DNA from 2 places in the Acidovorax sp. LjRoot66 genome. Region 1 is predicted to be linked to the other one. Evidence: predicted binding sites of a transcription regulator. Region 1 holds the regulator's gene; the other holds the start of a gene.
What was found. The regulator NrdR, encoded in region 1, represses ribonucleotide reductase genes. The targets are predictions, from matches to a motif close to CACNANATNTNGTG.

Region 1 (14,270 bases):
CAGGCGGCAGGGGATGGCGCCTGCCCTTCCTGCAATTCATTGGCGGCCGCCATGGCCTTGGCATTGCGCTGGCGCAGCCGCACGTGCAGCGTGCAGGCCGTGAACAGCGCCAGGCACAGCAGCACCTCGACCCAGGCCAGCCACTGCGACGGCGGCTTGTCGCCCCAGCCGCGCACCACGCCCTCGGTGAAGTACAGCCAGATCACCAGGCTCACCCAGCGGTAGGTGTACATGCGGTTCTTGAGCAGGCCGGCCAGCGGAATGCTCAGCGGCAGTGCCTTCAGGGCAATCCATGAGCCGCCGGGGCGCACGGGGGCCAGCACCAGCTCCCAGGCCAGGCACAGCACGATCAGCGCTATCACGCTGCCGGTGGCCACCCAGCGGGTGGCGGCAATGGCGTGGTCGGAGACGGGGAGGGAAGCGGTCATCGGTGGCGGCGCAGCAGTTGGAAGTCGGTGGATGGCGCAGAGGCGCAAAAATCGTTCGTTGGTCCGGGTGCGGCGGGCGGGCTCAGCGGGCAGCCATGGCCATTGTGCTTGCGGCCCGCAGCGCGCTTGGGCCCACAATGCGCGGTGTATGTCGCCTGCCCGCATATTCATTGCGATGCAGCGTTTTCACACCCCCTGTGGCCCCTTGCCGGGCCTAGGATCATATCGGCCATGCCCTTGACCTTGCAGACTGTAGCCTCGCGCATCGAAGCGCTGATCACGCAGCTGTCGCATTTCCCCTGGAAAACGACGGCACTGACCCTGCGCGAGCGCTTTCGCGAGGACCACCTGGGCCTGACGGCCAGCAGCCTGACCTTCACCACCACGCTGGCGCTGGTGCCCTTCTTCGTGGTGGCACTGGCTGTGTTCACCGCGTTCCCCATCTTCGGCAAGGTGCAGGACGTGCTGCAGCGCTGGCTGGTGGACAGCCTGGTGCCTGACAGCATCTCGCGCCAGGTGCTGGGCTACCTCACGCAGTTTGCCGCCAAGGCCAGCAGCCTGGGCGTGGCGGGCTTCAGCATTTTGCTGGCCACGGCGCTGGCCCTGATCCTCACCATGGACCGCACGCTCAACGACATCTGGCGCGTGCGCCGCCTGCGCCCCCTTGGCCAGCGCGTGCTGATCTACTGGGCCGTGATCACCCTGGGCCCGCTGCTGCTGGGCGTGAGCCTGGCCGTCACCTCGTACGTCATGTCGGCATCGGGCGGGCTCGTGAAGGCACTGCCCAGCGGCGTGCAGCTGCTGTTCGACTCCATCCAGTTCTTCGTGCTCGCCGGCTGCATGGCGGCGCTGTACCACTACGTCCCCAACACCCCCGTGAAATGGCGCCACGCCTGGGCCGGCGGCCTGTTCGTGTCGATCTGCATCGAGCTGGCCAAGCGGGTGCTGGCGATCTATCTGAGCAACGTGCCGACCTACTCGGTGGTGTACGGGGCCTTCGCCACTTTGCCGATCCTGCTGGTCTGGATCTACGTGGCCTGGGTCATCGTGCTGCTGGGTGCGGTGGTCACGGCGTATCTGCCCAGCCTGCTGGCCGGGGTGGCCCGGCGCGGTACCGTGGCGGGGTGGACCTTCCAGCTGGCGGTGGAGGTGCTGCAGGAGCTGTACCTAGCGCGCCGCCATGTGCAGAAGGGGCTGCGTGCGAGCGAGCTGGCGCAGTTGCTGCGCCTAGACGTGCTGCAGCTCGAGCCGGTGCTCGATGCCCTGCTGTCTCTGGACTGGGTGGGGCAGATCAACGACGCCCAGGCCGACCCGGATGCGGCGGATGTGGCGGAGCCGCGGTATCTGTTGCTGGTGGATCCCTTGGCTACTTCTGCTGAGCCGCTGGTGGAAAAGCTGTTGCTGGAGCGGGCGGAGAGTCTGGGGTCGTTCTGGAGCAGTGCGGGGTTGGAGAGGATGAAGGTGGCGGATTTGCTCCGGGGGGCTGTGCGGGGGTGAGCTTGCTTCGTTGGTTGTGGTTTCTGTGTGCCTGGGTTTAGGGCGGGAACCGGGATATGCGCCCGGCGGCGCACCTACCTTCTTTTGCTTCGTCAAAAGAAGGTAGGCCAAGAAAAGACGACCCCGCTGCCCGTGTCCCCACTCGCCTGGCGGCGATTGGGGCAGCCTGCGATGCTCGGTCCTGGGGTGACGCCGAAGAACTCCCTGCGCTGCCTCTGCGAGGCAGCTGCGGTCAGACAGCTTCGGCGAGCCAGATGACGATGCGCGTGTCCTTCGGCACGCGCTCACCCCAGGCCCTGCGCTTCTCGGCACGGTCAGAAGGGGGTGGGAGCGGGCTCCATACGGGCCATTGCTTCGCTCGGCCCCAACTGCCTCGCTGCGCTCGGTCTGGACAGGGCGATCGCGCCCAAATTGTCGGCAGCGCGCACCGCGCGCGTTCCCGACACAAGGCGCAGCTGCGAAGCAGCAGCCGTGCGGACCCCGCTCCCCACCCCTTCTGGCTGCGCCGAGAAGCGCAGGGCCTGGGGTGGGTGCGTGTGCCGAAGGACACACGCACTTCGTGATCTGGCTCGTCGCGGATGTTTGAGCGGAGTTCGAAGAACGCAGCGAGTTCCGCGACGCCACCCCAGGCCCGAGCATCGCAGGTTGCCCGCAGCGAAGCGAAGGGACGCAGACTGCGGGGCGCCGTTTCTTTGCCTACTTTCTTTTTGCGCAAAAAGAAAGTAGGTGCGCCGCCGGGCGCACATCCCGGCCTCCGCCCTCAACCCAGGCAAACGGCTGAATAGAAACCCTGAACTCAACGCGCCGGGGCAGCCACAGACGCAGCCGGCCCTACCACCGCAGCAGCAGGGGCCGCACCACTGGCCCCAGGCGCAGGCAGCACAACCGGTGCAGCGACGGGCGGCGTCACCGTCACCTGCGGAACCCACCGATCCAGCCAATGCGCCCGCCACGCCACAAACCCCACCACGACCACGGCAACCAGAACCCCCAGCCCCACCCACACAGGGCTTTTGGACTCCGCAAACGGGTCATCGAGCATGCGCCGCGCATTGGCCGGCACCTTGGCCACTTGCGACAAGGACCCGCCCAACCGGGTGTTCACCCGCATGCGCCCATTGATCGCCCAGCCGCTGGCGTCGAGGATGGGCCCCAGGCTGCGCTGGCGCAGCTTGAGCCAGGCAATCAGCATGCTCGGCCCCGAGATCGCCAGCACGATGCCGATCAGGGCCAGCGGTATCCAGACCCCCAGGTCCACGAACTTGCCGAAGATGCCCACCAGCACCGCGCTGATGCTGCCCAGCGCCACGCCGATGGCCGCCACCGTGCCGACGTCGGTGCGGCGCGGGGTGCCGGGCACGGTCACGCTGCTGGCGTTGGTGCCCACGGTCTTGAGATCGGTGCTGGCCAGGGTACTGGCCGCCGTGCCCAGTGACTTCTGCGCGCGCGCATCGCTGGCCGAGGCGCGCTTGGCCACCTGTTCCTCGATCATGCGCACGAACTTCTTGTACGGCGAGAAGAAGGCCTGGCGGATGCTCGTGGGGTTCTCGATGATGCGGGTGATGGTGGCGTCCCAGTCGTGGCCGTCGCGGTCGTAGAACACGCCGTTGCGGCCCACGAAAAGGAAGTCCACGTCGCCGGCGGTGAATGCCGCGACGATGCCCATCTTCTGGCCCTTGCGCGTGCAGTCGCAGTACGCCAGGTAGGTCTTGGCCAGGCCGGCGAGCTTGGCGTGGCGCGCGGCGTCGGGCACCTGCACCACCAGGTCGCAGCTGCGCGCGTCCAGGTACAGGGTGCCGGCCTGGAAGATGGCGCCCCGGCGCTGGTAGAAGGCCGAGAACGAGACGAAATTGTTGAGCAGCTCCAGCAGGTCGCGCTTGAAGCGCAAGAGCTTCTCCAGCCCCTGCGCCTGCTCGTTGTGGGCCTGTTCGGCCTCGTCTTCGTCGACCAGGGCCATCACGCGCTGCTCGGCATCACCTGCCAGGAGGGCGTCACGAACGTCTTCGTCCAGCGCATCGAGGCTTGTGGCGGGGCGGTCGGCCAGCCACTGCTGGCAGGGCGCGAGCGACTTCTGGATCAGCTGCCACTCGTCCTGCGTCAGGCTTTCGGCGTTGCTGCGCTCCAGCAGAGGCTCCACCGTGCGCTCGCGGAAGTTGCGCAGGGCCTTGGCCCAGGCCGGGTTCACGCCGTGCCTGAGGGGCAGTGCGCCGCCAGGGGTGATGGGGGCCAGGGGCAGGGTGGTGATGGCCGGCGAGGCCAGGCCCAGGTCCTGGCTGGCCATGGCGCTGTACTCATCGAGCGAGGGGTTCAGTGCCGTGGCGGCGCGCGGGTCGTAGGCCGCCAGGCGGGTGCGGGCGAAGAAGTCCTCCACCTTCGCGGCCACGGCGTTCATGGCCTCGGTGGCGGCCAGGGTGCGCTCGCCCAGGGCCAGGCCGGTGGTGGCGCCGCGCGCCTGGGCGGCCCAGGCCCTGAGCTGGCCGAGCTCGGCAAAGAAGGCCTCGGCGCGTTGGCGGTCGATTCCGGGCAACTGCTTGTCGGTGGCGGGTGGAATGCTGCCGTGCGTGGTGATGATGTTCGCGATGGCATCGCGCGCCACGCTGTCGTCCTTGCCCGCGGTGTCCACGGTGATGATGCCGTCGCCATTGAAGCGCAGGGCGCTCAACTGCTTGCTGCGTTCGAGCACGTCGGCCAGCGCGATCTCCGTGGCCTCGGGCCGGCCAGCCATGGCCAGCAGGCGCCGGGCCTCTGCGGCCAGCGCCGCGCCTTCTTCGGTGCGGTCGTCGATGGCGCCGATCTCGAGCGTATCGCCAGGGCGCGCCAGCTCGTCCACGCTGCGCAGTTGCGCACAGGCCCATGCGCATGCGGCCAGCAGTTCGGGCGGGCGGATGCGGCCGTCCTTGTCGGTATCGATCAGGTCCAGCGTGCGCTCGTCGCACTCGATGCCGCGCGTGGGGCAGGCCAGGGCCACCCAGAGCTTCTGGTCCAGCTCAGCCAGGTGGGCAATGTCCGCGCCGCTCTGGATGATGACCTGGTCCACGCCGCCGGCGCGAAAGAACTGCCAGGTGTGCTGGGGTGGGGGCTGCTCGGGCTGCAGCGGGGCGCGGTGGGTGGGAAGGGATGTGGCGACTGTCGGCTGAGGCTGAGGCTGAGGGTCCATGCCCTCATTGTCGGCAGCCTGCGCCCATCGCCGCCCCGGACCTGGGCGAACAGGCCTGTAGGCGATCTCCTACGAGCGCGATCCTGCGCCCAGCCAGCGCAGCGGGTTGAACCCGGTCACCAGGCCCGTGGCCACCAGCACCAGCATGCCGCCCCAGAGCATGCCCGGGCCCAGGGCTTCGCCCAGGAACAGGTGGCCCCAGGCCACGCCGAACAGCGGGATCATGAAGGCGCTGCTCATGGCCGCCACGGGCGAGACCTGGCTGAGCACGCGCAGGTTGAGCCAGTAGGCCAGGCCCGAGGTGACGATGCCCATCACCGCCACGGCGGCCAGCGCGGTGGGCGTGAACTGCGCCTCGGGCAGGCTCCAGGCCGCGCCGGGCAGCAGCATGACCAGGGCTGTGCCGTGGATGCCGGCCGCAATCGCCAGTGGGGGCATGCGCGTGGTGGCGCGCTTCATCCACGGGGTGGACACGCCGTAGCAGGCCGATGCCGTCATGCAGGCCAGGGCGGCAATGATGAGCGCTGGTGTGGGAGTGACCGGGCCCAGCTGCACGATGAGTGCCACGCCGGCAAAGCCGCAGAGGCAGCCCAGCCATTTGCGCGCGCTCAGCGTGTCTTCCTTGAGCCAGGCGGCTGCGATCACGCTGAAAGGAACGGCCATGGTGTTGAGCAGCGAGCTGTAGCCCGCGGGCAGGTACAGCGCGGCCCAGGAGTACAGCAGGAAAGGGATAGCCACCGTGAGGGCGCCCAGCCCGACCAGCTCACGCCAGTGGCGCCAAGGCCAGCGCTCGCCGGCCACGCGCATGATGAAGATCAGCGTGAGCGTGGCCAGGCCGATGCGCAAGGCGGCCATGACATTGGGCCCGAGCACGGGGCTCGCGACGCGGATGAAAAGGAAGGAGGCGCCCCACAGGGCAGACAGCAGCACGAGCTGCAGGAAATGGCGGGTCTTCACCAATGCATTGTCGGCCAGCTACGCAAATCCTGCTCGCGTTGGCGCCCTGTCCGGGCTATTTGCGCACCTCGTCGACCATGGCGCGGAAGTCGTCGATGTCCTCGAAGCTGCGGTACACGCTGGCAAAGCGGATGTAGGCGATCTTGTCGAGCTTCTTGAGCTCGCGCATCACCAGCTCGCCGATGCGGCTGGAGAGCACTTCGCGCTGGCCCAGGTTGAGCAGCTTTTCCTCGATGCGCTCGATGGCGCTGTCGATCTGCGTGGTGCTCACCGGGCGCTTGCGCAGCGCCAGGTTGAACGAGCCGAGCAGCTTGCCACGTTCGTACTCGATGCGCCGGCCGTCCTTCTTGACGATGGCCGGAAAGTTCACTTCCGGCCGCTCGTAGGTGGTAAAGCGCTTGTCGCAGGCGCCGCACTGGCGCCTGCGGCGGATGAAGTCACCTTCTTCAGACACCCGGGTTTCGACGACCTGCGTTTCCTGGTGGCTGCAGAAGGGGCACTTCATGGCGGGGCCGGATCAGCCGTAGACCGGGAAGCGGGCCGTCAGCGCGTTGACCTTGGCGCGCACGGCGGCGATGTTGGCCTCGTCGCGCGGGTTGTCCAGCACGTCGGCGATCAGGTGGGCCGTGATGCGCGCTTCTTCTTCCTTGAAGCCGCGTGTGGTCATCGCGGGGGTGCCGATGCGCACGCCGCTGGTCACCATCGGCTTTTCAGGGTCGTTGGGGATGGCGTTCTTGTTGATGGTCATGTGGGCGGCGCCCAGCACGGCCTCGGCTTCCTTGCCGGTGATGCCCTTGGCGCGCAGGTCGACCAGCATCACGTGGCTTTGCGTGCCGCCGGAGACGATGCGCAGGCCGCGGGCGGTCAGCGTTTCGGCCACGACCTGGGCGTTCTTGATGACCTGTTCCTGGTAGGTCTTGAAGTCGGGCTGCAGCGCTTCCTTGAAGGCCACGGCCTTGGCCGCGATCACGTGCATCAGCGGGCCGCCTTGCAGGCCGGGGAAGATGGCGCTGTTGATGGCCTTCTCGTGCTCGGCCTTCATCAGGATGATGCCGCCGCGCGGGCCGCGCAGGCTCTTGTGCGTGGTGCTGGTGACCACGTCGGCATGGGGCACGGGGTTGGGGTACACGCCCGCAGCGATCAGGCCGGCGTAGTGGGCCATGTCGACCATGAAGATCGCGCCCACGTCCTTGGCCACCTTGGCAAAGCGTGCAAAGTCGATGTGCAGGCTGTAAGCCGACGCACCCGCGATGATGAGCTTGGGCTTGGTTTCGTGCGCCTTCTTCTCCATGGCGTCGTAGTCCAGCACTTCGTTGGCATCGAGGCCATAGGAGACCACGTTGAACCACTTGCCCGACATGTTCAGCGGCATGCCGTGCGTCAGGTGGCCGCCTTCGGCCAGGCTCATGCCCATGATGGTGTCGCCGGGCTTGAGGAAGGCCAGGAACACGGCCTCGTTGGCCGAGGCGCCGCAATGCGGCTGCACGTTGGCGGCATCGGCGCCGAAGATTTTTTTGACGCGGTCGATGGCCAACTGCTCGGCCACGTCCACATGCTCGCAGCCACCGTAGTAGCGCTTGCCGGGGTAGCCTTCGGCGTACTTGTTGGTCAGTTGGGTGCCCTGGGCCCACATCACGGCGGGGGAGGCGTAATTCTCGCTGGCGATCAGCTCGATGTGGTGCTCTTGCCGGGCGTTCTCGGCCGTGATGGCGGCAAAGATTTCGGGGTCGGCTTGTTCGACAAGAATATTGCGTTGGTACATGGCAGTCCTATGAACTTGTGTCCCTTGAAACAAGGGCTGCCCAGGCGAACGGCTGAACGCGGCGGGCATGACACCCGTGCGGCACGCTCCCCAGTGGTTCACAAGGGGCAAGCCCTTGTCGGTTTCCACGTCAGCGGCAGCCCGGTTGCGGGGCTGCGCCTATCGCCAGTTGCGTACCCGCGTAGTGTATCCCAGGCAGCGGTACTGCTCCAGCAGCGCGGTTCTCAGGAGGGCTGGGAGAGCAGGGCGACCTTGTCGCTGCCGTTGTTGGCCGGCGAAGCAGGCGCCGGCAGCTTGACCGATGCGGGAACCGATTGCACCGGCGCCTGTGTGGACAGGGTGGCGGGCGGGTTGGTCGGCATGGCACGGCCGCCGGCCACCTGGCGCAGGCGGAAATGCTCGGCCAGCACCTTGGCGGTGTAGCCGCCATCGTCGGGCAGGTTGGCCGCGCCCACGTAGTAGCGCAGGCCGCCTTCGAGCGAGCCGGCGCGGGCGATGCATTCCTGCAGCACCTTCACGCCCACGCGCAGGTTGGTCACCGGGTCGAAGGCCGCGAAGTGGCCGCCGAAGTTCTGGTACTTCTCGGTGTGCACGGTGGTCATCACCTGCATCAGGCCCTGGGCACCCACGGAGCTTTGCGCAAAGGGGTTGAAATTCGACTCGATGGCCATGATGGCCAGGATCAGGGTCGGGTCGAGCTTGTTGCGGGCGCCGAGTTCATAGGCCTCGGCCACCAGCACGCTCAGCGGTTCGGGGGCCACGCGGTACTTCTTGCTCAGCCAGAACGCCACGGCGGCCTGCTCCTTGGGCAGGTCCTTGGGGTTGCCGGCCGTGGCGCGCTCGCTCGCCTCGGGCTCGATGGGCATGCCCAGCACGGCGACCTGGCGCGCCTGCAGCCAGTTCATGAGCTTTTCTTCTCCGGCCTGGCGCAGGTCGGGCCGGGCGGTCAATGCGATAACGACGAATGCAACGGTCAGCCCGATGAGGGCGAAGCTGCTGTGGGTGATTTCAAGAAAACCTTCGGTCACGTCGGCTGCGAAGGTTCGCATGCCGGAGACTATTTTTCCTGACGCTGTCATAGCTCTTCCTTTCTGGGGCGCTTCCCTGAGGCCCTGCCAGCACGGGGTGGTTGGCAGGATCAGGCGTATCACCTGGATTGGTACGCCATCAATTTCAGGCCTGCAAAAAGCAAGAAGGGCCGTGAGTTGACTTAGCCGGGTTCGGCAGCGGGTTGGGGTTTTTACTAGCCATTTTTGAGGCTGGCGGATTCTAGGAGGTCACCAAATACCTAGTCAATACTAACAAATGAAATCGTTAGATTAAAAAAGCATGAAAAATCTGGTAGAAAACACAGGGTTTTGCCTTTTTTCACCCGAGAGGGTGGCCCTGCGGAGCACAGGCCTGTGACGGGCATGTGTCAAATTCAATCGGCTTTTACCGCACCATTGCAAAACCGGGTTGAGCCCGGCCGCCGACTTTGGTAAGGTTCGTCTGCCTGTTGATTTCAGGCATCGCCAGACGAAGCGAACTCTCCCGCCGATGGGCATTCAGTGCCGCGGTGCAGCAGATGAAACTTCCACGGCACCCCCTGGAGGCAATACCTTGCCTCCTCGCACGGTGGACCTTCATCTCCGCCTTGCGAAACGATGGCAAAGACCGTTGTGTCAGCCGTCAAGCCCGGGAGACTGTCCACTTCGGAAAGCCCCCCGGGCTTTCTTGTTTCTGGGTCGTCGCTTGTGTCGGGTTCCCACGTTTTCAAACATGTGGCTTCATGCTGAAGAAGGGTGCTTGGAGCATGCGCCGCAGGCCCGCAGGCGGGCCCGGATGGGCCTGTATTGAACTGCCTCAAGGCATTGAATGGGCCCTTGGCGCATATATATAGATAATGGGGGCAATTCCCAGAGCGGGCACAGGCCCCTGGGAGACACCGCAACCCTGCAATGCAGGGTGCAGAAGCCCGCACACCGGTTGGCTCTGGACAGGATATCCCCGAGGGATTCCTTGCCAGGACTGCCGGTGGCCCGCCTGCACGAACCCGGTGAAAATAGCCCGTTTTCTGCCATGTACCTGTCGGGGCTGGCGCGAGCCTTGGTGGCCTCGCGCATCCAACCCGAGCAGGGATGGCCGTTCGCAATCCATTGGATCCATGTTTCCATTTTTTTCCCGCAGCAAAATGTCCGACGCACCTGAAGTGAATCCGGCCCCGGCCAAAACCCAAGAGGCGCATCCCCTGGATGCACTGACCGGCGGCGCCTTCTCTGCCGCCACCTCGGGCGAGCGCGCCTCCCGCATCCGCGACTGGCTGGCCACGCAGCCAGCGCCAGAGCAGCTGCAGGAAGTGTTCAAGGAGCTCAGTGGCCGCGACAAGGGCGCTGCCCGTGCCGTGCGCGAGCGCCTCGACGAGATCCGCCGCGCCAAGGGCCAGGAAGTGATTGCCGCCGAGTGGGCCGAGAAGGCCCAGGCGTTGCTGTCGGCGCCCAAGCTCAATATCGCCGATGCCCTGGCATGGCAGCGCGACGCGGCCAAGGCCGGCGCACCGCTGTCGCGCGAGCCGCTGTCCCTGCTCAAGGTGCAGGTGGCTGATCGCGTGAAGGTCATCGAAGACCTGCAGCACCGCGTGCAGGTGCAGCGCGAAGCCGCCGTGCTGCTCGCGCAGCGCATCGAAGTGCTCTCCACCAAGCCCTGGCGCGACGCGCATGGCGCGCTGGAGCTGCTGCGCGCTGACGTCGCCCGCTGGCAAGAGCAGGCCCAGGAGCTGACCAGCGACGCCAGCTGGGCCAGTGTGGAGGCGCGCTTCCCGCCGCTGCTGGATGCCTCGCGCACCCAGTTGCTGGTGGTGTGGGACGCCTTCCAGCCTGCCGTGGCCCAGGCCGCTGCCGCCGCTGAAGACGCCAATGCCCCGCTGCCACCCGTGCCGGTGTGGGCCGATGAGCTGCGTGCCGCCCGTGGCCTGCCCACCGAGGCCGCCGCAGCGGCTGCTGCGGCAGGCGCCGCCGCCAAGCCCGCCCGCGCACCGAACAAGCCCAAGGTCGACCCCGAAGTGCGCGACAAGGCCGTGCAGGCCGTGCGCGATGCGCTGGTGGTGCTCGAGAAGGAAACCGCAGAAGGCCATGGCAAGGCCAGTGCCGGCGCCGCTGCCGCGCTGCGCGCCGTGCTCAAGAACCATGGCAAGCACATCGATGCCGCGCTGGAGCAGCAGGTGCACACGGCCCTGGTGGCCGCAGGCGAACTCGAAGGCTGGCAGCGCTGGGGCGCCGACCAGGTGCGCGAGGACCTCGTGGCCAAGGCCGAAGCCCTGCTCAACCGCCCCGAGGGCCAGGCCCTGGGTGGCCGCAAGATGCAGGAAACCCTGCGCGCCCTGCGCGAGCAGTGGAAGCAGGCCGATCAAGGCGGTGCGCCTAACCACGGTCTGTGGAAGAAATTTGACGAGGCCTGCAATGCCGCGCACAAGGTCGTGGAAGCCTGGCTCGACAAGATCCGCGCTGACGCCGCCGAGCACAAGGCCCAGCGCCTGGCCCTGATCGAGGAGGTCAAGGCCTGGACGCAGGAACATGCCACTTCAGGCGACTGGAAGGCCATCAACCGCGCCCTGTACCAGTTCGGCGACCGCTGGCGCGAAGGTGGCCACGTGGGCGAGAAGATCTTTGCCGAACTGCAGCCGCTGTGGAAGCAGGCCATCGCTGGCGCAGCTGCGCCGCTGGAGGCCGCGCAAAAGGAAAGCCTGGCCCGCCGCCACGCCATGATTGACGAGGCCGTGGCCCTGGGCGCCGCGCCCGCGCTGCGCATCGACGCCATCAAGTCGCTGCAGCAGCGCTGGCAGGCCGAGGCACAGACCGTGCCGCTGGATCGCAAGCACGAGCAGAAGCTGTGGGACGCATTCCGCAAGCCCATCGACGAAGCCTTCAACCGCAAGTCGGCCGACCGTGAAAAGGCCGTGACCGAGCTGAGCGCGCACGACCGCGTGGTGCTCGACGCCTCCAAGGCCCTGGAAGCCGCCAACGCCACGGGCGATGCGCAGCAGATCCGCGCCGCCGTGCAGGCCCTGGAGGCCGCGCTGCGCGGCCAGGCCCAGGCCGCCGAGGCGGCTGCCTCGGCGCAGAAGAGCGAGCAAAGCGCTGCCGCATCGGTGGCGCAGGCCGACGAAGCCGCCGCAGTGCTCGGTGATGGCGAAGAGCCTGCGGCGGATGCCGGCGCGGACGGCGAAGCGGCAGCCCCTGCCGCAGCCCCCGTGGCGCCGCCCAAGCCTGCCCGCCCCGTGGTGGCCGTGCGTGGCGACGACCGCCCCGGCATGAAAAAGGATGCACCCGCAGCCCCCGGCCGTGGTGCGCGCCCTGGTGAGCGCCGCGATGGCGGCCGTGGCGATGCAGGCCGTGGCGGCCCGCGCGATGGCCGTCCTGGTGACCGGGGTGCAGACCGCGGTGGTGACCGTGGTGGCCGCTTCGGCGAACGTCCGGCTTACGAAGACCGCGGCCCGCGCCTGGGCGACACGGCCTTCCGTGCCCAGCGCGATGCCATGGAACACGCCCAGATGGCCCTGAAGAAGCTAGCCGCGCAAGCCCATGGCGAGGCGCTCACGCAGCTGCTCTCGGCCTGGGAAAAGCGCGATGCGTCACAGGTGCCGAGCACGCAGGACCTGGGTGGCCGCGTGACGCCTGCGGTGCGTACGTCCTGGACGCAGGCGCTGTCTGCCGCGCCCAAGGGCGATGCAGCCGAGGCCCTGCTGCGCCTGGAAATGGCGGCCGAGGTGCCTACCCCGGCCGAGCACATCTCCGCACGCCGCCTGCTGCAGTTGCAGTTGCTCACGCGCCGCAACGACCCTGCGCCCGAGCAGACCTGGGGCCAGGATGCCGCCCGCGTGCTGGCCAGCCCGAGCGATGGCGCCACGGCGCGCCGCCTGCAGAACGTGCTGAAGAATCTGCTGCGCAAGTAAGGGGCAAGCCCGGGCCCATTCCCGGCTCAGCCTTCGAAGCGCCTTTGCGTGCATGCCCCTGGGCATGGATGCGAAGGCGCTTTGTCTTTGGGGGGGTGGGTTGTGTAGGCGCGCGCGGCGGGCCCTGGGCGCATGGGCCGAGGGGGCTGCTGCAAGTGCAGCCGCAAAAACAAAAAAGCCGTTGCGGATGCAACGGCTTTTTCTTTGTTTGGTGCCCAGGAGAGGACTCGAACCTCCACGATGTTACTCGCTAGTACCTGAAACTAGTGCGTCTACCAATTCCGCCACCTGGGCTTTCAGATCAGCTTTGAATTATAGAACGTTTTTTGGGGTCGCCAGCGAAGTTGCCAACTTTTTTGAAAATTGTGTGCGGCGAGCACTTTTTTCCGGGCCATCGTTCGATGGCGGCGGTCCGCATGTCCGCAGGCTGTCAGCGGGTATGGGGCAGGCAACCATGCCCATGGGTGCTGCCTGTCTGTGTGTGCTGCGCCTTGGGCCTTGGTTCTGCCGGGTGTCGCGGCCATGGGGCAGGGCGGGCGCGACAAATAAAAAAGCCGCTGTGGGTACAGCGGCTTCGATATTTTGAAAACCATCACTGGTTCTCGTTAAACTTGGTGCCCAGGAGAGGACTCGAACCTCCACGATGTTACTCGCTAGTACCTGAAACTAGTGCGTCTACCAATTCCGCCACCTGGGCATTTCAGGAAAGACTCAGATTGTATATCAAGAAAACCACCCCCGGCGCGCAGTCCGCGCATTTGTCGGACGAAATTGAAGGAAGCGTACAGGGGCACCGTGATGGCCATGGTTTCGTCATCCGTGACGATGGCGAAGGCGACATCTACATCCCCCCCAATGAAATGCGCGCCGTTCTGCACAAGGACCGTGTGCGCGTGCGCATCGTGCGCCAGGACCGCCGGGGCCGCCCCGAAGGCCGCGTGGTCGAGATCATCGAACGCCCGCCCCAGCCCATCATCGGCCGCCTGCTGCAGGAAAGCGGCGTGTGGCTGGTGGCGCCCGAAGACAAGCGCTATGGCCAGGACGTACTGATCCCCAAGGGCGCCACTGGCGCCGCCAAGCCCGGCCAGGTGGTCGTGGTCGAACTCACCGAGCCGCCGGCCCTGTTTGGCCAGCCCGTGGGCCGCATCACCGAAGTGCTCGGCGAGGTCGACGACCCGGGCATGGAGATCGAGATCGCCGTGCGCAAGTACGGCGTGCCGCACGAGTTCTCGGCCGAGTGCCTGGCGCAGGCCAAGGAGCTGCCCGACAAGGTGCGCCCGCAGGACAAGAAGCGCCGCGTGGACCTGACCGACGTGCCCCTGGTCACCATCGATGGCGAAGACGCGCGCGACTTCGACGATGCCGTGTACTGCGAACCGGCCCGCGTGGGCCGTGGCAAGGGCTGGCGCCTTTTGGTGGCCATTGCCGATGTGAGCAACTATGTGGAGACCGGCAGCGCCATCGACATCGATGCCTACGACCGCGCCACCAGCGTCTACTTCCCGCGCCGCGTGATCCCCATGCTGCCGGAGAAGCTCT
Region 2 (14,270 bases), 990 kb from region 1:
CATGATCATCACGTCGTCCCACAGGCCCAGGCGCTTGAGGTCGCGCACCAGGCCGCCGTTGATCACGGTGAACTCGCCCGACAGGTTGGACTTGACCGACAGATTGCCGAACGAAGGCTCGATCGATGCGTCCACGCCGATGATGTTGGAGATGGTGGCCGTGGGGGCGATGGCGACACAGTTGGAGTTGCGCATGCCGTCCTGAACGATCTTCTTGCGCAGGGCATCCCAGTCCAGCGTGGCCGAACGGTCCACTTCAACGTAGCCGCCGCGTGCCGTGGCCAGCATGTCCAGCGTGTCCAGGGGCAGGATGCCCTGGTCCCACAGCGAGCCCTTGTAGCTCTCGTACTGGCCGCGTTCGCGGGCCAGCTCGGTCGAGGCCCAGTAGGCGTAGTAGCAGATGGCTTCCATCGACCGGTCGGCAAATTCCACGGCCGCTTGCGAGGCGTAGGGAATGCGCAGCTCGTACAGGCTGTCCTGGAAGGCCATCAGGCCCAGGCCCACGGGGCGGTGGCGCAGGTTGGAGTCGCGGGCCTTGGTGACCGCGTAGTAGTTGATGTCGATCACGTTGTCCAGCATGCGCATGGCCACGGTGATGGTCTTGCGCAGCTTGGCGTGGTCGATCTGGCCGTCCTTCAAGTGCTGCAGCAGGTTCACGGAGCCCAGGTTGCAGACTGCGGTCTCGGTGTCGCTGGTGTTCAGCGTGATCTCGGTGCACAGATTGGACGAATGCACCACGCCGGCATGCTGCTGGGGCGAGCGCACGTTGCAGGCATCCTTGAAGGTGATCCAGGGATGGCCGGTCTCGAACAGCATGGTCAGCATCTTGCGCCACATGTCGGTGGCCTGCACCGTCTTGGAGGGCTTGATCTCGCCGCGCGCGGCCTTCTGTTCGTAGGCCACGTAGGCCTTCTCGAAGGCGGTGCCGAACAGGTCGTGCAGGTCGGGCACGTCGGAGGGCGAGAACAGGGTCCAGGTGCCCTTTTCCATCACGCGGCGCATGAACAGGTCGGGGATCCAGTTGGCCGTGTTCATGTCGTGCGTGCGGCGGCGGTCATCGCCGGTGTTCTTGCGCAGCTCCAGGAACTCTTCGATGTCCAGGTGCCAGGTTTCCAGGTAGGTGCAGACGGCGCCCTTGCGCTTGCCGCCCTGGTTCACGGCCACGGCCGTGTCGTTGACCACCTTGAGGAAGGGCACCACGCCCTGCGATTCACCGTTCGTGCCCTTGATGTGCGAGCCCAGGGCGCGCACGCGGGTCCAGTCGTTGCCCAGGCCGCCGGCAAACTTGGACAGCAGGGCATTTTCCTTGATGGAGTCGTAGATGCCTTCCAAGTGGTCGGGCACCGTGGTCAGGTAGCACGAGGACAGCTGCGAGCGCAGCGTGCCGCTGTTGAACAGCGTGGGCGTGCTGGACATGAAGTCGAAGCTCGAGAGGATCTCGTAGAACTCGATGGCGCGGGCTTCGCGGTCGGCTTCATTGAGCGACAGGCCCATGGCCACGCGCATGAAGAAGCACTGGGGCAGCTCGATGCGGGTCTTGCGCACGTGCAGGAAGTAGCGGTCGTACAGGGTCTGCAGGCCCAGGTAATCGAACTGCAGGTCGCGGTCGGCGTTGAGGGCGGCGCCCAGGCGGGCCAGGTCGAACGTCAGCAGGCGCGGGTCCAGCAGTTCGTTGTCCACACCCTTCTGGATGAACTGCGGGAAGTAGTCCACGTAGCTCTGGCCCATGTCGTCCTGGGTGACTTCACGGCCCAGCACTTCGCGCACGATGGTATGCAGCAAGAGGCGTGCGGTGGCGTAGGTGTAGTCGGGGTCCTTCTCGATCAGCGTGCGGGCTGCCAGGATGGACGCTTTGTAGACCTCGTCCATGGGGACGCCGTCGTACAGGTTGCGCATGGTCTCGGCCACGATGGGCTGGGCCGAGATGTCCGCGCCCAGGTTCACGCAGGCCGACTCGATCAGGCCACGCAGGCGCACCAGGTCCAGCACCACGCGCTTGTCGCCGTCCAGCACGTGCAGTGCGGGGGCGGGCGCGGCAGCCGTTTCCTGTTCGACGTGGCGGGCACGCTCCTGGGTGCGGCTTTCGCGGTACAGCACGTAGGCGCGGGCGACCTCGTGGTGGCCGCCGCGCATCAGCACCAGTTCCACCTGGTCCTGCACGTCTTCAATATGGAAGGTGCCGCCGCCAGGACGCGAGCGCGCCAGGGCGCGGGCGACGTTCTGGGTCAGCGAGTCCACCACTTCGCGCACGCTGGCCGATGCTGCACCCTGGGTGCCATGTACGGCCAGAAACGCCTTCATCATCGCCACGGCAATCTTCTGCGGCTCGAACGGGACCACGGCGCCATTGCGGCGCATGATCTGGTAATGGGAGTACGTGTTCGCTCCCTCTGGTGCAGCAGAAGATGCCTCGGGCGCATCCTGGGATGCGGGGCGGGTGGTGGATGAAGGCGTGTTCAAAGCAGCGTGCATGGATGTCCTCTTTTTGGGTGCTGTCTGGAATGTGCAGGCGGGTGGCAGTGCCGCCGCGAGGGAGAAGTGGTGCGCCAGTTTCTGGCCTGTCGCACACTATATATGGTGTGTCAGTTGCGTTCAATACGCTACCGGTAGTGTACCGCCGCCAGGGATGCCAAATTCCGAAACAGCATGTTTCCCCCACGCCGCATCGGCCTATCGGGCCTGCCGTGCGCGCGCCTTGTGTCCGATGGATGGCTGTGAAAACCACGCAGTGGCGCGTGATGCGGCCCGGTTTTGCATGGCAGACCGCGTGCAGATTGAAGCGGCCGTTTTGTGCATGCGCAGCAAAAAATATTTTTGCTGCAGCGGTGATGTGATGTGCTGCTGCGACATCCGCTGCGGGTGCTGCAGCCTGCGCGCACCGGCCCGGTGCGCGGGGTCAGGCGCTGGGGGGGGAGGCCGGCTGCGTGTCGACCGGAAAGCACTCCGGTGGCCAGCCCAGCGACTGCTGCAGTCCCGGCCAGTCGAAGCCTGCACCCGGGTCGTGCTTGCGCCCTGGGGCAATGTGCTCGTGGCCGGCCAGGTGGGCGATGGGATAGCGCCGCGCGATGTCATGGCACAGCCAAGCCAGCGTGGCGTACTGGGGGGTCTCGAAGCGCTCGCCCTCCAGGCCTTCGAGCTCGATGCCGATGGAGTCGTCGTTGCATTGCGCGCGGCCCCGGTAGGCCGAGGGCCCCGCATGCCAGGCGCGCTGGTCGCAGTCCACGAACTGCCAGAGCATTCCGGTGCGATCGATGAAGAAGTGCGCGGACACCTGAAGACCGCGGATGCCTTGGTAATAAGGGTGCGCGTCCCAGTCGAGTGTGTTGGTGAACAGCTGGCGCACGGCCGGGCCCCCGTACTCGCCCGGTGGCAGGCTGATGGAGTGCACCACGATCAGGTCGATCTGCGCGGCGGGCGGGCGCGGACCGAAGTTGGGCGAGGGGTGGCGCACGGCCAACCGGTGCCAGCCCTGGTCCCAGGGGGAACCATCGGCGTCCGGCCCCTCAGCCGATGTCGTCATGGGCATCCTGGTCATTGGGCACGGCGATGTTCAGGCGGGCAATGCGGTAGCGGATCTGGCGCAGGCTGATGCCTAGGCGTGCCGCCGTGGCCGTGCGGTTGAACCCCGCCTCGCGCAGTGCGCGCACCAGGATGTCGCGCTCCTGCTGGTCCAGCCAGGCCTGCAGGTCGCTGGGCAGGGGCGTGCTGGCGCCTGGCATGGGGGAGCCGGGCGCCCCGCCCAGGGCCGGGCGGGGTGACGATGCGTCATCCGCCTGCAGCGTGTCCGGCACGGCGACGGGGTTGAAAGCCGCAGCGTCTGAAGCCTGCGCGGGGGCCGGGCTTGCGCTGCCCGCGGCGACCGGAAAGCCCCCTGCAGGCGGTGCCACGCCGTCCACGTGCAGCTCGTCCCCCTCGCTCAGGGCCACGGCGCGGTGCAGCAGGTTTTCGAGTTCGCGCACGTTGCCGGTGAGCGGGTGGGCGGCAATCGCCTGTATGGCGTGCTCGGTGAGGGCCGGCACGGGCATGCCCGACTCCTGCGCGATGCGCGCGAGCAGGGCCCGGCACAGGGCGGGCAGGTCCTCGCGCCGCTCGCGCAGCGGCGGGATCACGACCTCGATCACGTTGAGGCGGTAGTACAGATCCTGGCGGAAGCGGCCGGTCTGCACGTCGGCCGCCAGGTCGCGGTGCGTGGCGCTGACGATGCGCACATCCACCGTCTCTTCCTGCGTTGAGCCCAGGGCGCGTACGCTGCGTTCCTGGATGGCGCGCAGCAGCTTCGACTGCATGGCCAGCGGCAGGTCGCCGATCTCGTCGAGGAACAAGGTGCCCCCACGCGCCGCCTGGAAGTAGCCGTCCCGGTCCTGGCTGGCGCCGGTGTAGGAGCCCTTGCGCGCGCCGAAGAACTCGGCCTCGAGCAGGTTTTCGGGGATGGCACCGCAATTCACGGCCACCCAGGGGCCGTCCGCGCGCTGGCTGCTGGCATGCAGCGCCTGGGCGACGAGCTCCTTGCCGGTGCCCGACTCGCCGTGGATCAGCACCGGCGCCATGCCACGCGCCACCTTGGCCACGCGCTGCTTGACGTTGCGCATGGCGGCTGACTCGCCCACCAGCCGGTCCAGCGCCGACGAAGAGGCCTGCGCATCGACCGTGCCGCTCTGGCGGCCGCCCGGGGTGCGCGCCGCGCGCGGTGCGGGCACACCGCCCGTGCCCTGGATGGCCGAGGCCACGACCGAGCGGAACTGTTTCAGGTCCACCGGCTTGGTCAGGTAGTCGAAGGCGCCGGAGCGCAGCGCTTCCACGGCGTTTTCGGCTGAGCCATAGGCCGTCATGACCACGCAGCGCTCCTTGCGCTGCTGGTCGCGCAGATCCTGCAGCAGCTCCATGCCGAATCCGTCGGGCAGGCGCATGTCGGTGATCACGGCGTCGAAGCGGTGGGCCTTGAGCTGCTCGCGCGCCTCCTGCACGCTGGCGGCAGTCTCCACGCGGTAGCCCTCGCGCAGCAGCGTGAGCTCGTAGAGCGTGCGCAGGTCGGGCTCGTCGTCCACGACAAGGATGGAGGCAGCAGGGGCGTTCATGGAGCTTTAGACAACAATCGTGTCGAACAGGGAGGCGGGCTCGGCGGGCCGGGTGGTGCGCCGAAAGCCTACCGTAAAAGCATTGCCACCGGTATCGCCGCGCTGGGTCAGGCGCACCACGCGCTGGTAGCCGATGGAGGCGCCGTGGCGCTGGCACAGCTCGCGGCAGATGTACAGGCCCAGGCCGCTGGAGCGGCTTTCGGAAGAGAAGAAGGGCTCGAACAGGTGGCGCTCCACGGACTTGTCCATGGGGGCGCCATCGCTCCAGACCTGCAGGCTGACCTGGCCCGTGATGGTGGTCCGCGTGGCGATGCACAGCGAATCCGGCTCCGGGCCCATGTAGCGCAGCGCATTGTCCAGCAGGTTCACCAGCACGCGGCGCAGGTGTTCGGTGTCGAATTCCACCTGCGCATCGCCGGCGCTCAGCGCGACCAGGCCGCGCCGTTTGTCCGTCTCCTGCCCCTGCCAGTCGCTCCAGATCTGGGCCACGGCGCTGTCCAGGTGCAGGGTGGAGGCCGGCGACTGGCTGATCTGGTGCTGCACGCGGGCAATGTCCAGCACCTCCTCGGCAATGCGTGCCAGGCGGTCGGCGTTCTGCTGCACCATGTGCGCCAGGCGCTTCTGGCCAGGGTCCGTCAGGTCTTCTTCCAGCAGGGCATTGGCCTGGACGATGGCTGCCAGGGGGTTGCGGATCTCGTGCGCCACGGCGGCCGACATGCGGCCCATCGCGGCCAGCTTCTCGGTGCGCAGGCGCGCCTGCATCTCGCGCAGGTCGTGCAGGAACATCACACACAGCCGCTCGCTGCCGGCCTCGCGGGCCGGTGTGCGCGAGGAGGTCAGCCAGGTGCGCACATGCAGCCCGGTGGGGCTCTCGCCGGGGTGCAGCAGGTCCGCATCGGCGGTCTGGGGTTGCTCTTGGCGAAAGGTGCGGCGTGCCAGCTTCACCAGCGGATCCCATGCGGCCGCATGCGTCAGCGAAAAGGGCAGCGGCGGCAGGGGCGGCTGCCCGAGCAACTGCAGCGCGGCCGGGTTGGCCGTGCGCACGACATCGTTCTCGTCCACCACGAGGACCCCATCCGTGAGGTTCTGGATCACCAGGGCGCTCACCTGCGTCTGCACGCGCGCCGTCATCTGGCTTTGCTGGGCCACTTCCTGCTCGCGCGCCAGGCGCGTGGCAAGCTGGTGCACCAGGTAGGAGACGATGAAGTAGCCCGTCCCGGTGAGTGCGCTCTGCAGGTAGCGCTGCGGGTCGTCGACACCGGAGCGCGAGCCCAGCCACGCCAGGCCCAGCAGCAGCAGGGTGACACCCGCCGTGGTGCCCAGCGCCAGCGTGAGCGTGCCCAGCACCGCCGCCATCAGGATCGGCAGGCCGAAGAGCGGGGTGTAATTCAGGGCGCCCGAGTGCAGCAGTTGCAGGGCGCAGACCACCGCCAGGTCGACGCCGATGGACGGCAGCCAGTGCACGCCTGTGCCCGGCGATGGCGGCCGGTGGCGCGCCAGGATGCGCATCAGGAGGGTGGCAACGAGGTAGGCCACCGAGACCGACAGTGCGGCGGGGTCCAGCACCTGATTGACCGCCTGCCCGAGCGTCTGCAGCAGCACCAGGGCGATGGCGACCATCACCCGGGCGGTCAGGAAGCCTTTCCACAGGCGCAGGAACGGTGCGTCCACCGTCACCAGCAAGTTGTTGCCCGACACGTTGTCCGCCATGGTCGGCTCAGGGCTTGCCAAGGCGCTGGTGCTCCAGGCTGCAGTAGGCAAGGTTGCCCTGGATCTGCGCGTCGGCACGCGGCACATGCACGCCGCAGTGCGCGCAGGCCAGCATGTCCTGGGGCAGCGCCGGGGGGCGGGCCTTGCCGGGCTGGGGGGGCTTGGGCGCGGCGCGGTTGCTGCGCCAGATGCCGATGGCCACCACCAGCACCACCAGCAATACAAGGTACTTCATGCGCTGCGGCCCAGGATGACTTCGAGCACGAAGCGCGAGCCCACATAGGCCAGCAACAGCAGCCCCGCACCGGCATAGAGCACGCCCACGGCGGTGCGGCCGCGCCAGCCAAAGCGTGCACGGCCCAGCAACAGCGTGGCAAACGTGATCCAGGCCATCAGCGAGAAAATCGCCTTGTGGTCCCAGCGCCAGGCGCGGCCGTAGAGCGCGTCGCCAAAAAGCCAGCCGGCCAGCAGCGTGGCCGTGAGCAGCACGAAGCCGGCGGTCACGAAGCGGAAGGTCAGGCGCTCCAGCGTGAGCAGCGGAATGCCGCTGTGCGGGTCTTCGGCCTGGCGGATGTGGCGCTCGGCCCGCGTCATCAGCCAGGCATGCACCACCGCCGCGCCGAACAGGCCGTAGCAGGCAATGCCCAGGGCCAGGTGCAGCGGCAGCCAGGCCGAGGCCGACACGTGCAGTGGCTGGCCCGGGAACACCATGGCGAGCACGATGGCCGCCGCGCCCAGCGCTGCCAGCACCCAGCGCGCCTGCATCTGCGGAAACAGCTGCTTTTCGACCGCGTACACCGTAAGCACCAGCCAGGCCGTCATCGACAGCGCCGGCGCGAAGCCGAAGCGTGGCGCCTCGCTCCACAGCCCCAGCACCAGCGTGGCGCCATGCAGCAACCATGCGACCAGCAGGGCGTTGCGCATGCCCGCAGCCCCCAGGCGCGACGCTGCGGCAGCCGGCATGGCATAGGCTGCCGCTGCGGCAAGCGCGAGCAGCCAACCCATGGGAGAAGCACTGGGTAAAATCATGCCTCAGAGTTTAGTAGCCTTTCGCCCTATCGCCAGTGCCCCTTGGCGCGCACGCGGCTTGCCCGCGCGCAATACCGGAACAATTCCTATGGCCTCCGCCCTTACCGACAAACTCACGCGCCTCGTCAAGGAGATGCGCGGCCAGGCCCGCATCACCGAATCCAACGTGCAGGACATGCTGCGCGAGGTGCGCATGGCCCTGCTCGAAGCCGACGTGGCCCTGCCCGTCGTGCGTGATTTCATTGCCCGCGTCAAGGAAAAGGCCCTGGGCCAGGAAGTGCTGGGCTCGCTCAAGCCGGGCCAGACGCTGGTGAGCATCGTCAACCGCGAACTCGCTGCCACCATGGGCGAGGGCATTTCCGACATCAACCTGGCCGCCCAGCCACCCGCCGTGATCCTGATGGCCGGCCTGCAGGGCGCGGGCAAGACCACCACCACGGCCAAGCTGGCCAAGCACCTGATCGAAAAGCGCAAGAAGAAGGTGCTTACCGTCTCGGGCGACGTCTACCGCCCCGCTGCCATCGAGCAGCTCAAGACGGTGACCAAGCAGGCCGGCGCCGAGTGGTTCCCGAGCACTCCCGACCAGAAGCCGCTCGATATCGGCCTGGCCGCGCTCGATTACGCCAAGAAGCACTACTTCGACGTGCTGCTGGTCGACACGGCCGGCCGCCTGGCCATCGACGAAGTGCTGATGAAGGAAATCAAGGACCTGCACGCCGCGCTGAACCCGGTCGAAACCCTGTTCGTGGTCGATGCCATGCAGGGCCAGGATGCGATCAACACGGCCAAGGCCTTCAAGGAGGCGCTGCCGCTCACCGGCATCGTGCTGACCAAGCTCGACGGCGACTCGCGCGGCGGTGCCGCGCTGTCGGTGCGCCAGATCACCGGCGCGCCGATCAAGTTCGCCGGCGTCTCCGAAAAGCTCGACGGCCTGGAGGTCTTCGACGCCGAGCGCCATGCCGGCCGCATTCTGGGCATGGGCGACATCGTGGCCCTGGTGGAGCAGGTCACGGCCGGCGTGGACATCGAGGCCGCGCAAAAGCTCGCCGCCAAGGTCAAGAGCGGCGACGGCTTCGATCTGAACGACTTCCTCTCGCAGCTGCAGCAGATGAAGCAGATGGGCGGGCTGTCCAGCCTGATGGACAAGCTGCCGGCCCAGTTCACCGCCAAGGCCGGCGCCGTGGACATGGACAAGGCCGAGAAGGACATCAAGCGCAAGGAAGGCATCATCCAGAGCATGACCCCGCTGGAGCGCCGCAAGCCCGAGCTCATCAAGGCCACGCGCAAGAAGCGCATCGCGGGCGGCGCGGGCGTGCATGTCCAGGAGGTGAACCGCCTGCTCAAGGAATTCGAGCAGATGCAGGACATGATGAAGAAGATGAAGGGCGGCGGCCTGATGAAGATGATGAAGAAAATGGGTGGCATGAAAGGCCTGGGCGGCGGTGGCATGCCCAAGATGCCGTTCTGAGCCGGGCCTTCGATCACCCACAGCCCTGAATGAGCGCAGGCCGCGCTCTTCAGGGCTTTTTCAATGACGGTGGCGGCAATGGCCAGGGCAGCCAGTGCCAGGGGTGGTCCCGGTTGGCCACCCATTGCGCCACGTCGTCTTCGGTGAACGCCACTCCGAGGCTGTCGGCGCGCGAATGGGCCACCCATTGGCGGCGGCCGCGCGCGCAGGCGGTGCCGAAATCCTGCCAGCCCTGAAAGCAGTCGGCCGCGCGCTGCGCGTTGTGGTGCAGGATATGCCACTGCGTGGCCTCGTCCAGCCAACCCAGCAGCGCGGCCGTGCGCGTCGCAAAGGCCACGCGGGCGCAGGCCAGCGCCATGGCATCGCGCGGGACATCGTCGGGGCGCAGGGCGTCCAGGCCCATGCGGAACCAGCCCTCGCGCAACTGACCGGGCAGGACCTTGCGGACCTGATCGTCCGCCATGTCGCTGCGCAGGCCCAGCAGGTGCAGCAGGGCCGGGCGCAGCGATTGCTGCAGCGGCTCGGACAGCACGGGCATGCGCGCATCGGCAAAGCCGCCCTGGATGCGCGCGAAAGCCATGGGGTCGGCCAGGGCCAGGGTCCAGCTCCAGTGCGCGTCCAGCACGTACTGCCGGCGCAGGCGCGGGCGCCCGTACCAGCGCAGAAACGGCCCCAGCACCCACAGCAGCAACCGCCAGGCCAGCCATGCCAGAAGGCAGAACCCCAGCGCGAACACCAGCCAGGCGATCATGGCGTGCGCTCCGTGCCGTTCGGCGCTGCAGCAGTCAGCGCTGCCGCCACGGAAGCGGCCAGGGGCAGGCCCTGCAGCAGCGCCGGATCGCGCGCGGCCACCAGCCACTGCACCAGCACCGAGGGCGCGGGCAGCTCGCGCACCAGCGCCGGGCGGCTCTGGATGAGGCGCAGCTGGTCGGCCTCCAGCGCCACGTCGCGCACGGCGCACCAGCCCTGGGAGGTGTGCACGATGCCCATCTGCAGCGCGTCGGGCGGTGCATCCCCGCAGGTGCCGAGCTGGTTGAGCAGCGCCAGCACCTCGCCCTGGTAGCGCCCGATGGGCGGGCGGTTCTGTTTGCCCTTGATCTGGTCGATGGCCAGGCGGCCACCTTCGCGCACATGCGCGCTGATGGTGATGTGCGGCAGGTTTCCCGCCGTGCGGTAGGAGAACAGGCGCAGCCGGCCCCCTTCGCAGGCGCTGGCGTAGTGCTCGCCGTAGCCGCCACCGAGGCTGCGGCGGTTGGCGAACTGGCCCAGGCAGTGGCGCATCATCTGGCTCTCGTAGGCCATCTCAGCGCGCAGGTGCGTGCTGTCCGGCCGCAATTCGACGAAATGCCCCTGCTCTCCCTGCCACACCGGGGCCACCGCGTCGGGCGCGTGCTCGCGCCAGCCGGCTGCGGCCTTGGCCTCGTAGGCTGCATGCTCCTCGTCCCACTGCGCCAGCGCCTGCGGGGCCGTCACACGCTGCAGCTTGCCCTGCAGTGCGGTCCCTTCGCGCGACATCAGGAACTCCACCAGCCGCGACTCCAGCGCCAGCACGGCCTCGGCCTCGGGATCGACCCACCACAGCGCCGTGGTGGGAGCAGCCGTGTGCCGTGGCGAGGCCTCCACCAGACGGGCCAGTGCCCAAGGCGGTACGGCTGCCGGTTTGAGCAGGGCCTGCGCCTGCTCGCGCTGCGTGACGGCCTGCACCACAGGGGTGCTCGCCTGCAGGTTGCCTACCACATGGCGGTAGAAGTGGTTGGCCAGCCAGGCGCGCACCTCCTCGGGGTCGTTGCGCGCGCGGCTGCGGCGCTCGATGGCGCTGCGGATGGCCGGCGCGTTGACCACGTCGCGCGCACCGTACATGCTGCGTGCCGGCGAAGCCCCCACGGCCACTACCAGACCTTCCACCAAGGGTTCTTCGCGCGCATGGCCTTTTTGCAGCGGTCCATGTTCTCGCGCGCGTACCCGGCCTGCTCCTGATCGTCCGGTTCGCCGGGGCGCACCCTCTTGAGCGACTCCTGGTACAACGCCATGGCCCGCTCATGCTGGCCGGCGTACTCCAGCACGTTGCCTGCCACGCGCCGCATGCCGGGCAGGGAGCTGGCCAGGGTGCGGGGCATGGCCTGCTCCAGCCGCGCCAGCGCGTCGGCGGGCTGCGACCAGGCCAGGTCGCGCAGCATCACCAGCAGCGTGGAGAGGTAGTCCTCTTCGTTCTCGGCCTGGTCCTCCTGGTCCAGGCCGGCCCACCATTCGTCCAGGCGCTGCAGCCAGATGGCGATCTCGTTGTCGCGGTCCAGCCCGTACAGCGCGTGGCATACGCCCTTGAAGTATTCCGTGGGGTCGTGGCGTCCGTAGCCGTGGTCCAGCGCGTAGTGCCACAACCTGTCGGCGGCGGCAATGAACTCGGGTTTGCGCTCGGCCGCCTCGTAGCAGGACATGAGCCCGTTGTGGTGCTCGGCAAAGGGGCTGGTGGCCAGGCCCTTGTGGTGCAGGTCGATGGCCTTGTCGTAGTCCTTGAGTGCCCAGCGGTAGTAGATGCCCAGGTTGTTGCACAGCATGGAATAGACGTGCACATCGGCATCGCGGAACCAGCCTTCGCCCGTGGCGAAGAAGCCATCGAAGTGCACCACGGCCGCCTCGTAGTAGCGCGCCTTGAGTGTGTCCACGTCGCGCTCGGGCCAGTCGCCATCGTCGATGCCGCAGGCCTCCTGGAAGCTGAAATCGAGCCACACGCCGATGTTGTAGCACCAGCCCGCCGCCGGTGAGGCGGGGAAGGGCCGCTGCAGCGCCTTGGCGATGCCGTGCACCTTGGCGCTGCAGACCCACAGCGCCTGCAGCACGTCGGGTGCGGCCATGAAGGGCTCGCGGGCGGCGGACTCCAGCAGGGGCAGGGCGCCTGCGTGGTCACCGTCTTCAAACCGCTTAAGGCCCTGCTGCGCGGCGATGGCCGGGTGGGCGGGGTCCATCTTGCAGGCCTCCTGCAGGTGGTGCTGCGCAAAGGCCTGCGGTTCCTGCGGGTGGGCGGCCCACTCGGTGCCATCGATGGTGGCCGCAGACGCCAGGGCCAGGTGCCAGTAGATGTCCAATGGTCGGCCCGCCGTGCCGTGCTCTGCCAGCTGGGCCAGCGCCACCCTGCAGGCATGCCCGGCGGAGGTGGGGCGCTCGCTGCTGATGCACTCGTACGCCAGCCGGGCTGCCGCATCCAGGCGGCCGGCCTGCACCAGCCAGTCGAGCACCAGGGCGCTGAAGCTGTCGTCCTGGTCGTCGGTCAGGCCGAATCGGCCCTGCAGACCCTGGGCGATGGCGGCATCGAGTTGACCCTGCCGGTGCAGCGCCTTGGCATGCAGGCGTGCACGGCGCACCGAGACGTCGCGCTGCCGGGGGCGCGACAGGTCGGCCGGCATGCGCTGCGGAACCTGCTGCGCGATGGTGTCGATGCTGGACGGGTCCAGCACCACCAGCCGCTCGCCCAGCTTGAGCCAGTCGTTGTGGTCCACATCCTGTCCGTCCGCTGCATGGCGCAGGTGGTCCATGGCCTGCTGTACCAGTTGCTGCGCCTGCGCGGCATCGCCTTCGGCCGCCCAGGCTTCGGCCATGCGCGTGGCCAGCACGGCATCGTCCCAGGCGCGAAAGGCCGCCCGCCCCGGCTGCACCACCTGCAGCGCGTGGCGCGCCTGCACGCTGCGGCGCCACACGCCGTAGTGCTGGCTGCGTTCGGCCTGGCCGGCAAGGTGCTCCCAGGCATCGTCCGACTGGTGCTGCAGGAGCGGCTGTGCCAGCAACTGGGCCATGCCTTCGAGGGCCTGGTGCAGCAGTGGCACCTGGTCCGGCAGGGAGCGCAAGGCCTGGGTACGCGAAAAACCGGTACCGACCTGTGCGTCGTGCCGCTCGGCGGGTGGCAGGTCCTGCAGCAGTGCAGCGGCATGGGTGTCGATGGCCTGCAGCGCCATGGCGGGCTGGCCCGCCTGCATCCAGAGGGAATGGATGCGGTACAGCACCTCCAGCGAGGCCGGCTGCAGCACCTGCTGGCCCAGCATCCGCGCCAGCGCCTCGGTGCGCTGCGCCTGTGCGGCCGCGCCCTCCTGCTGCGGGGTCTCTTCCTCCTCATCCTCCTCGCCTTCGACCAGCGCTTCGGCCTGGTCCAGGTAGGCGTCCAGCAGCGGGCCGGACAGGGGCGTGGCTTGGGGGGCGGCAGTGCGGTCAGTCAGCATGGCGTATCGGGGGTGTCAAAGGCAGAGGGGCGCGCCGGGCAGTGCGCAGCGCAAGGATCGTGGCGGGTCCTCAGGGCGCCAGCAGCCAGTCCTTCAGGGGCTGGCCGGCCCAGGCCTTGGCCTCTTCGCCAACGAAGGCCTGCGGCTTGGAGGCCGGCAGTTTGCGGCGCTTTTCCTGTGCGGCGATGGCTTTTTTCGCTTCGCCCATCCAGTCGGTCACCGACAGGCCCTCGGCGCCGGCCTGGCCGAACAGGGCTTCGGCGAAGGGCGTGTGGTTGCCCTCGTACTGGCACTTGAACGAGGTGCTGCGCACATCGGTCGCGGTCAGCACCACGCGGTTCGGTGCCTTCAGGGGCTCGATGAACGAGCCGCTGTAGCACGCCGACAGCACCACCAGCGTGGGCACCTTGCCCAGGGGCGCCAGGGCGTCGCTCAGGATCCTGGGCGTGATGGGTTGCTGGTTCTTGCCGCCCACGTTGACGCTGAGCAGTCCGGGGTTGGCGTGGGTGGAGATCAGCAGCAGCACGCGGTCACGCGGGCGCGCCACCTCGGCCATCTTGGCCATCACCAGCGCGAAATTCTCGGCCGTGGCCTGGGGCCAGTCGGCGCTCTGGTCCTTGGCCGGGTTGGCCAGCTTGAGCATCAGGGCATTGGGGTCGATCCCGCTGACCAGCTTTTCGGCCAGCAGCACGTCGTTGCGGAAGGCCTTGGACTGCGAGTGCATTGCAAAGCCGGCAAAGATGATGCGGCCTGGCGGTTCGGCAGGCGGCTGGGGTTCGG

Region 2: the regulator NrdR is predicted to act here: its motif matches at 2,567-2,580, upstream of ACSQ3Y_RS29430 (ribonucleoside-diphosphate reductase subunit alpha).

What each region holds. Positions count from the first base shown of each region.
Region 1 is NZ_CAXUQU020000001.1:5,287,212-5,301,481, reverse strand. It holds gene ACSQ3Y_RS24935 (DUF2069 domain-containing protein) at 1-428, opposite strand, end outside; gene ACSQ3Y_RS24930 (YihY family inner membrane protein) at 660-1,925, shown strand; gene ACSQ3Y_RS24925 (hypothetical protein) at 2,722-5,082, opposite strand; gene ACSQ3Y_RS24920 (DMT family transporter) at 5,152-6,039, opposite strand; gene nrdR (transcriptional regulator NrdR) at 6,095-6,544, opposite strand; gene glyA (serine hydroxymethyltransferase) at 6,557-7,801, opposite strand; ZMP/ZTP riboswitch at 7,833-7,984, opposite strand; gene ACSQ3Y_RS24905 (transglycosylase SLT domain-containing protein) at 8,026-8,880, opposite strand; gene ACSQ3Y_RS24900 (hypothetical protein) at 9,818-9,991, shown strand; gene ACSQ3Y_RS24895 (DUF349 domain-containing protein) at 9,948-12,731, shown strand; tRNA gene ACSQ3Y_RS24890 (tRNA-Leu) at 12,941-13,025, opposite strand; tRNA gene ACSQ3Y_RS24885 (tRNA-Leu) at 13,344-13,428, opposite strand; gene rnr (ribonuclease R) at 13,448-14,270, shown strand, end outside.
Region 2 is NZ_CAXUQU020000001.1:6,272,904-6,287,173, reverse strand. It holds gene ACSQ3Y_RS29430 (ribonucleoside-diphosphate reductase subunit alpha) at 1-2,472, opposite strand, end outside; gene ampD (1,6-anhydro-N-acetylmuramyl-L-alanine amidase AmpD) at 2,897-3,526, opposite strand; gene ACSQ3Y_RS29420 (sigma-54-dependent transcriptional regulator) at 3,504-5,075, opposite strand; gene ACSQ3Y_RS29415 (ATP-binding protein) at 5,082-6,785, opposite strand; gene ACSQ3Y_RS29410 (PP0621 family protein) at 6,793-7,020, opposite strand; gene ACSQ3Y_RS29405 (cytochrome C assembly family protein) at 7,017-7,814, opposite strand; gene ffh (signal recognition particle protein) at 7,903-9,282, shown strand; gene ACSQ3Y_RS29395 (DUF1266 domain-containing protein) at 9,332-10,033, opposite strand; gene ACSQ3Y_RS29390 (hypothetical protein) at 10,030-11,187, opposite strand; gene ACSQ3Y_RS29385 (hypothetical protein) at 11,172-13,490, opposite strand; gene ACSQ3Y_RS29380 (C13 family peptidase) at 13,561-14,270, opposite strand, start outside.